DNA from 4 places in the Alcanivorax sp. P2S70 genome. Region 2 is predicted to be linked to each of the others. Evidence: predicted binding sites of a transcription regulator. Region 2 holds the regulator's gene; each other region holds the start of a gene.
What was found. The regulator PhoB, encoded in region 2, activates phosphate uptake and scavenging genes when phosphate is short. The targets are predictions, from matches to a motif close to TGTCATANNNNTGTCANA.

Region 1 (2,202 bases), on a different contig from region 2:
GCTGCCATTGGCGCTGTAAGCATGGATCGCATCCGGCTGGTAAAGCCCCACAACACCGCCCCAGGTCTTGATATCAATCACTTCATCATCATCGCTGGCATCAATACCCTTGCCGGCCTGGCTGCGGTCGATCTCTCCCAGAGGAAGAATGTCAGTGACGGTGGCCGTGACGATGTCGAGTTTGGCCAGCGCATTGTTTTCCTGCAGCGTGACCCATGCGGTTGCCCCATCGGCAGAAACGGCAATGTACTCCGGCTCCAGATCCTGGGCAGCAGACGCACCCGGTCCATAAATACGCACCCCGGCGTCACGCAGATCGGCGGCAGTGAAGCCGGAAAAGTCAGCGTGGCTCACCGTCAAAGAGCCCGTATCTGTCGCGTTGATAATGCTGATGGAGCCTTCCGGGTCCACGCTGTAATCATCGTTGGGCTCACCTTCGTTGGCGGTTAGCACTGTCATGCCATCCGGCGTAAAGGTAATCATGTCCGGCTGGGGGCCGACTTCAATGCTGTCCAGCAAGGTCAAATCATCAGCCTGGTAAATGGCTACGAAACCGTTATCGGTTTTGGGGTCTGCTTCGATCGCAACCGCCACCAGCCCATTTTTTACCGCCACGCTGTTCACCTCAGCACCGGCAGCGATGGCAGACACATTGATACTGCCCACTTTTTCCGGCGCGGAAGGGACACTCATGTCCAGCACGTCCAGTTCGCCCGCTTCAGCGTTAACCACAAACAACCGCTGGCTCGCGGCATCATAAGCGGGAATTTCAGCTGCCGAAGCATCAAAACTGCCCGCCTGATAACGCCCCGACAACGCCAGCTTGATGGAAGCTGGCGTTACCTCTGCCACCGAATCACCGGTTTCGTTAGCACTATCAGTTTCGTTGTTGTCATCGCCGCCACAGGCAGCCAGCATCGCTGCCAGCGTGACAGCCCCCAAATAATGCCAGGATTTCATCGGTATCCCCTTCGGTTGTATTGGTACGCAATGGTGAACACTGCGTTTTACCGATCAGGGGTTAAGGTTGAACGACATCCGTGTGACAGTTTTTTGGCTCAGCTCGGTACGCCACGTCGGGCAATATGCAAGGGCATCGCGAAAGAGAAGAAAAAGTCCGGTTGCCCCAACCCACAATCCACCATAAAAAAACGCGGGCCAAAGGCCCGCGTTCACCGGAACAACCACGGGAGTACACCACTCCCTACCCGATTCCCATCAGGCGGTTTGATAGTCTTCTTCTTTGAATTCCGACATCTGGGTCGCGTACTGGGTCGCAAAGCCCGGATACATGGTGGCATTGAAACCATCTTCGGTGAGATACCAGCTCTTGCAGCCGGAATTCCAGTTGGTTTTCGCCAACCGCTTCTGGATGCTCTTATTGAAACGCTGCTGGGCGTCTTCTCTCACATCCAGCATCTTCAGGTCTTCTCCAACAATCTTGCGGATGCCTTTCAGGGCATATTCCAGCTGCGACTCCATATACACCAGTGCAGAGTTATGGCCCGGACCCGAATTGGGACCGAAGGTCAGGAACAGATTCGGATAGCCGGACACATTGATGCTCTTATAGGCCTGGGCGCCACCTTTCCAGTCATCGCCCATGACGCGGCCACCCCGTCCCAGCACCGGGAACGGCGTGCCGGAGTGGCTCACATCAAAGCCTGTGGCAAACACGATGCAATCCACCTGATGTTCAATGCCTTCTACTGTCCGAATACCCTCTTCGCTGATTCGGGCAATAGGCCAGGTAATCAGTTTCGCATTATCTTTCTGCAAAGCCGGGTAGTAATCGTTGGAAACCAGTACCCGTTTGCAACCGATGGTGAAATCCGGGGTCAACTGACGACGCAACCAGCGGTCTTTTACCTGACGGCGAAGATGCCACTTGCCAATGCGCTCCGCGATTCGCGTCAGCGGCGAATTCCAGATCACCGCCAGGGCCATGCTTTCATGACTCCAATACAGCAGTTCACGCATGGCCTGCTGACTGGCTGGCACCTTGCGGAACAACAGCTTGTTCCATTCCGGCGTGGAAAAGTCAGGCCGTGGCATCACCCAACCCGGCGTCCGCTGGAACACCTTCACGTGTTTGGCAACCTTGACCAACTCGGGAATGATCTGGATCCCGCTGGCACCGGTGCCCACCACGGCCACATTCTTGCCGGAAAAGTCGTAATCATGATCCCAGCGGGCGCTGTG
Region 2 (2,202 bases):
GATCCGTGACCAGCGCTTCCATGCGGTCAGACTGGCTTTCCATTTGAGTCAGTGCACGCCGCAGACGAGGCTGTTCTTCAGGCACGGTATCCAGCAGCGTTTCAAGGTAGCCTTTGAGTACTGTTAAAGGGGTTTTCAACTCGTGGCTGACATTGGCTACAAAGTCTTTGCGCATTTGTTCGAGGTGATGAATCCGGGTGACATCACGGGCCATCAGCAGTTGCTCGCCAACGCCGAACTCCGTCACCCTGAATTGCAGGATGCGGTTGTCATTCACCGGAGAGGGAATTTCCAGGGGTTCGCGAAAATCGGCGCGATGAAGGTATTCGGTAAATCCGGGGTGGCGCACCAGGTTGGTGAGCGGTTGCCCCAGGTCCTGGCTGGGGTTGAAGCCCATATAGCGCTCTGCGGCGGCGTTCCAGTATTCCAGATAGCCGTGCTGGTCAATCAGGATGACCACCTCTTCCAGAGCGTTTACGGATTGCTGGGCGCGGTGGATGATGCTTTGCAGGTTTTCCTGCGCACGCCGTTCTTTCTGAAACAAGTGTTCCAGCCGGGTATAGAACTCGCCCCACAGACCGATGCTGTCTGGCGGTTCGGTATGATCATCACGGACCAGCCAGCTGTAGAGGGAGAACAGCTGCCGGGTACTCCAGAAAATGTAGCCCACCAGGCCTACCAGCAATGGCCAGATGTGACCGACTGCGAGAGCGGTCAAGGCGGCCAGGGCGATCAGGCCGGCGATTCGATTAACTTCTTTGGCCAGGCTGGCTTTCATGATCGTGTGTTGCCCTTGTGGGGTCAGACTGGAGTTATACCGAGGTCATGAACCCTAACACATTATTGGCTTCAGCTCGCCTTGGCGGCCTTGATCGAAAAGCGATAGCCCGTACCTCGCACCGTCTGGATAAAACGGTCAAAGCCGTAGGGTGCGAGAGCCTTGCGCAAACGGCGGATGTGGACGTCGATGGTGCGGTCTTCCACATACACATTGGCGCCCCACACCTGATCCAGCAACTGGGTGCGGGAGTAGGCTCGCTCCTGATGGCTCATGAAGAATTCCAGCAGGCGATATTCGGTTGGCCCCATATCCACCGGCTCGTCGTTAGCGCTGATACGGTGGCTGACCGGGTCCAGGCATAGCCCTTCCACTTCGATAGCTTTTTCGGCGGCAGCGCTGGAAGAGCGGCGCAGTACCGCCTTGATCCGGGAAATCAGTTCGCGGGTGGAAAACGGTTTGGTGATGTAGTCGTCAGCACCCACATCCAGGCCCTGGATCTTGTTATCTTCTTCGCTTTTGGCGGTAAGCATGATGATCGGCACTTCATTGGTGGTCTCATCACGCTTAAGGCGACGGGCCAGCTCAATGCCGGTCACGGAGGGCAGCATCCAGTCCAGCAGTACCAGGTCTGGCCGTTCGTCGACGATGATCTCGTGGCCGCGCTGGGCATTTTCAGCTTCCAGTACATCAAAGTCCGCCAGTTCCAAGGCGACAGCGACCATCTCACGGATAGCCGGCTCGTCATCAACAATCAAAATTCGGTTACGGGACATGGCTTCCTTCCTTCGCCTGTCAGTCTTTTGTTGGTGCCCTATTAGATTGCTCTTTTATGACATGCGTATGACAAGTTGAGCCGGATGCGGGGGAATTGCAAGCGGGAGAGGGAGTGATGAGTTGAAAGTTCAAAATTGAAACGCGGCCCAAGCCAGCAGGTTTTGCATAGCCGTGCCCGCGCTCGCAGGTAATGGCGCGGGTACAGAGAGCCGGAACGACAAAACCTGCCTCCCGCCTTTTCCACTTTGAGCGTTAAACTTTCAACTCAAAAGTACTGGAAATACAACCCCGCAAACACACACGCCCCGCTCCAGTGATTGTTCAGGAAGGCATGAAAACTGGGCCAGCGTTCGCGATAGCGGATCAGGCTGTGCTGGTAGAGGAAGGTCACGGCCATCCCTGCCAGGCCTGCATACCAGGGCCAGCTGAACCCAAGGCGGTGGCCGACCATGATCAGCCCCAGCAGGGTTAGCCCCTGAAGGACACCGATCATTAACCGATCGGCGTCGCCAAACAGGATAGCGGTGCTCTTTATGCCCAGTTTCAGGTCGTCTTCACGGTCACACATGGCGTACTGGGTGTCATAGGCGACCGTCCACACCACATTGGCCACGTACAGCAGCCAGGCGATTTCCGGGACCTCGCCG
Region 3 (2,202 bases), on a different contig from region 2:
AATCTTCAGACGACTGGTCACCGCCGCCATGATGGCCGCCGGCAGTTCATAGACGTCGTGCAACACCCCATCAATGCGGAAACGCATCTTGCCGGTCTCGCGACGCGGTTCCAGATGGATATCACTGGCGCGCTGGGAAAACGCATACTGGAGAATCCAGTCCACGATATTGACGATGTGCTGGTCGTCCGCATCGTGGTGTCCCTTCCCCACTTCCAGCAGCTGCTCGAAGTTGGTAATCCCGGACATCTCCTGACCGGTATTACCCGTGGCACCGGCGATGGAACGGCTGAGATTGTAGAACTCGATACGATAGCGGCGCAGCTGCTCCGGGTTGGCCAGCACCACCTCCAGCTCCCGGTCGCGCAGTACCTGCTGCAGGTGCCCTTTCCAGTCCTGCAGGAAAGGCTGGTCGCAGGCCACCACCACCCTGTCCCGGTGCACCTCCACCGCGACGATGCCGTGGCGCTCGGCAAAGGCATAGCTCATCACGTTGGTTACCTGATCCACCTGCACTTTCAGCGGGTCGATGTGGTACACCTTCATGTTGGCACGCTCGCCCAACCAGTCGGTAAGAAAGTCCACATCCAGCAGCTGGTGGGTATCACCTCGATCGGTCAACCGGTACTTGGCCAACACCTGGATCGGGTGCCAGTTCAGCTCCTTCTTCTCCCGCGGCGTGGTGGAAATAACATTGAAGTCCTCCTGGCTGACACGTCCTTCATCCAGCAGCTCGCGCATCAGCCAACGCACATCAATCAGCAATCCATCCGGTACCGCAGGTTTGGCAGTGGCGTTCACAAATACTCTCCGAGTCTCTACAGGGCAGGATTGACCAAACCTCACCCTTTATCATTATTAGGAAACCTCTGGGTACTGTAACTGTAACATTGACCCCCTGACAGCCCCGCCCACTTTCTCTATACTCGCGACCAAATTCATGACAGCTGTGTGACGCACTGCCTGTCAGCCGTGGCCTTAGCTGATTGGCCTGCGGCATGGGATACTTTGACGACCCTAACCTGGACCCGAGGCGCCTATGTCCTTTGGAAGCTCCATCGCCGGCCTGTTTGGCCGCTCGCCCATCAAGCCCCTTCAGCAACACTACGATACCGTTCACCAATGCGCCTGTACGCTTGCGGACTTCTTTACCGCCGTGACCCGGAGCGATTGGGATCAGGCTCGCACCCTGCGAAAGCGCATTGCCGAGCTGGAGAACGAAGCCGACGAGCTGAAGAAAGAGTTTCGCCTCAACCTGCCCAAAAGCCTGTTCCTGCCTGTGCCCCGTACCGATCTGCTCGAGCTGATCAGCGTACAGGACAAGGTCGCCAACAAGGCCAAGGACATTTCCGGGCTGATGCTGGGCCGGGAAATGTCCATCCCCGCCACGCTGGCCGACGCCATGCTCAGCTATGTGCAAGGTGCCATCGACACCTCTGCCCAGGCCCAAAAGGCCATCAACGAGCTGGATGAGCTGGTGGAAACCGGTTTCAGCGGACGGGAAATCAAACTGGTGGAAGACCTGATCGAAGAGCTGGACCGCCTGGAGCGTGCCAACGACGAGCAGCAGATCACCATCCGTGCCACCCTGTTCAAGCTGGAAAGCGAACTGCCCCCGGTGGATGTCATCTTCCTCTACAAGATCATCGAATGGGTAGGCGATCTCGCCGATCGCGCCCAGAAAGTGGGCGGCCGCCTGCAGATGTTGGTCGCACGCTAGGAGAGTTCTTATGGAGTGGATGCTCGAGCATACCTACCTGATGTTGTTACTGGCCGGCGCGTTCGGCTTTCTGATGGCCTGGGGCGTCGGCGCCAACGACGTAGCCAACGCCATGGGTACCTCGGTGGGAGCCAAGGCCCTTACCATCAAACAAGCGGTGATCATCGCCATCATCTTTGAATTTGCGGGGGCCTACCTGGCCGGGGGCGAAGTGACTGCCACCATCCGCAAAGGCATCATCGACGCCGAAACTTTCTCCCACGCCCCGCAATACCTGGTCTACGGCATGATGTCTGCGCTGCTGGCTGCCGGCATCTGGTTGATGGTGGCCTCCTGGTTCGGCTGGCCGGTCTCGACCACCCACTCCATCGTCGGCGCCATTGTCGGCTTTGCTGCCGTGGGCCTGGGCATGGACGCCGTACACTGGAACAAGGTTGGCTCCATTGTCGCCAGCTGGGTCACCTCGCCATTATTGGCCGGGA
Region 4 (2,202 bases), on a different contig from region 2:
AGATCTGCTGGATAATAATCCGGTGATGCGTTGGTCCATCCGGGTGCGTGATCCCTACACCGACCCGCTGCATTTGCTGCAGGCCGAACTCATGGCCCGTTTGCGGGAGCAGGACGGTGATGAAACCCTGGAAAGTGCCTTGATGGTCACCATTGCCGGTATTGCTGCCGGGTTGCGTAACACCGGGTAGTGGATCTGGCAAAGCCGGCCAGCAGCCTGCCCGGTGTTTGCTAGTCGCAGGCGTTCAGGGTGGGGGTTTTCATCATCAGACCGGCTTGCTGGTAGGCCTGCTGAAGGCGGCCTTCCTTTTCCAGAATCGATAGCCCGCGATCCAGCGCTTGTCGCAATTTTTCTGCCTCAGGCCACTGTTGCGAGATGGCAAAATGGCGGCTCCCCGGCAGGCATAGCATGCCGCCCGGCACGGGGGCGAGCCTGATGGCATCGACCGTCAAATGCTGGCGGTCGTGTTGCAGTGGGGGGGCCAATAACAGGTCTGCGCGACCATGGTTCACCCAACGGACCATAGTTTTCCAGTGATTGGCTTCCAGCAACTCGGCATGGGGTAATGTCTTAAGCAGCTGCCAGTCGGTGTCCCATTGGCTGGAACTGACGATCCGAAACTCTGACAACTGCTGGAGGCGGGTGAGGGGGGGGATGCCGGCCACCGGTTCGCGACCATACAGCTGTGCCAGATTGCTGCCGACGGGAAGCACGGCGCGGCTGGCTGTGAGTCCGGGTGTCGCTTCGATATCCTTCAGCCAGAGGCTGGTGGCCGCCGCGGGAAGTTTGCCGTGGGACAGCTCAAGCAAGGTCCGTTGGTAACTGTTGATGATTTCCCATTGCGGGGCGTGGGCATAACCGGCGGCGATCAGGGCCTGTTGAAACAGGGCCACCTCCACCACATCGCGCCGTAAACAGGGACCGCGATAATCAGAGATGGTGGCAAGCGTGCGTTTCCCCAGCCAGCATTCATAATCCCGGTAGACATCCGCAGGCACTGCAAGGGGCAGGGGTACCGGGTCTGCCGCCAGAGGGGCGCACAGCACCAGCAGCAGGAGCCAGCCGAGGCGCATCAGGACCGCTCCAGCCGGGCATGACTGCCATCACAGATTTCCCCGCGCTTGCTGTGCTTGCAACCGCAGAAGAATACGATCTGATTGCGGCGGGCAGTGAAGGTCACCGGGACAAAGTCGGTGCCCCGGTGGCTGCCATCACACCAGGGCTGGCTCTGGCTCAACCCGCAGGCACACCACTGCACGGTTTCCCCTTTTTTCACTTCCATGGGAAAGGGTAACCGCGCTGCAATCACCGCTTTTTTCATCCTTTATTCCCTCGTCATCCCTGGTGCACACACCCGGAAGGCCTGTTCTCACCCAACCGTGAACGCGGCCCCGATGCGTTGCGGCATTGCCATGGGCTTTCCGCGCAGCGATTCACTGTTAGTTGCCTTTCCCCTTGTCTTGGAAATGTCACGCTAATGTCACTGCGTTGCCACCGGGGTTGGTGACACTGGCCGAAACTGCCAGTGGAGTACGCCATGCTTGCGCAAGCCGCAGGAAAGATCAAAGCACTGAGCCCCCAACTCAAGGGAGCCCTGGTTAAACCGTTTGCCGCGACAGCGGATATTCTGCGTTTCCCCCGTGAGTTGAATGAGGCGGAAAACCAGAGCCGCTTTGTGGCCTACTTTACGCGCTCTCGCCGAGAAATTCTTAAAGTGCAGCGCATGCGCTACCGTATTTTCTCTCAGGAGTATGGGGCCAGTTTCAGTGCCCCGTTTGGTCTGGACCGGGACCGCTATGACAAGCATTGCCTGCATCTGGTGGTAAAAGATACCCGCAATGCTGAGATCGTTGGCTACACCCGGGTGCTGCCAGGGGACCGCCTGAACCGGACGGGCGGTTTTTACTCCAGCGGCGAATTTGATCTGTCCATGTTGCGGCATCTGGAGGGGCGCCTGGCCGAGATCGGCCGCACCTGTATTCATCCTGAGCATCGCAGCGGAGCCGTGATCACCGTGCTGTGGGCCCGGCTGGCCCAGTACATGATCGAGAATGATGTCCGTTACCTGCTCGGCTGTGCCAGTATCGCGCTGAGCGAAGGGTACAACGTGGCCGGGGTACAGCAGCGGATTAACGAGAAGCACCTGAGCGCTGGCCAGCACCGTGTGATTCCCCATTTACGGTTGCACAAATTGCCCGGTGA

Region 1: a site for PhoB is predicted at 1,031-1,048, ahead of Q672_RS22985 (choice-of-anchor I family protein). Genes of this name have one in related genera too.
Region 3: a site for PhoB is predicted at 940-957, ahead of Q672_RS22740 (TIGR00153 family protein). Genes of this name have one in related genera too.
Region 4: a site for PhoB is predicted at 1,468-1,485, ahead of Q672_RS19245 (CDGSH iron-sulfur domain-containing protein). Genes of this name have one in related genera too.

What each region holds. Positions count from the first base shown of each region.
Region 1 is NZ_AXBZ01000013.1:27,654-29,855, forward strand. It holds gene Q672_RS22985 (choice-of-anchor I family protein) at 1-960, opposite strand, end outside; gene Q672_RS22990 (flavin-containing monooxygenase) at 1,219-2,202, opposite strand, start outside.
Region 2 is NZ_AXBZ01000034.1:405,399-407,600, forward strand. It holds gene phoR (phosphate regulon sensor histidine kinase PhoR) at 1-778, opposite strand, end outside; gene phoB (phosphate regulon transcriptional regulator PhoB) at 850-1,554, opposite strand; gene ubiA (4-hydroxybenzoate octaprenyltransferase) at 1,821-2,202, opposite strand, start outside.
Region 3 is NZ_AXBZ01000012.1:95,229-97,430, reverse strand. It holds gene Q672_RS22745 (GspE/PulE family protein) at 1-741, opposite strand, end outside; gene Q672_RS22740 (TIGR00153 family protein) at 1,040-1,720, shown strand; gene Q672_RS22735 (inorganic phosphate transporter) at 1,731-2,202, shown strand, end outside.
Region 4 is NZ_AXBZ01000003.1:221,261-223,462, reverse strand. It holds gene ppc (phosphoenolpyruvate carboxylase) at 1-190, shown strand, start outside; gene Q672_RS19250 (hypothetical protein) at 231-1,073, opposite strand; gene Q672_RS19245 (CDGSH iron-sulfur domain-containing protein) at 1,073-1,321, opposite strand; gene Q672_RS19240 (GNAT family N-acetyltransferase) at 1,538-2,202, shown strand, end outside.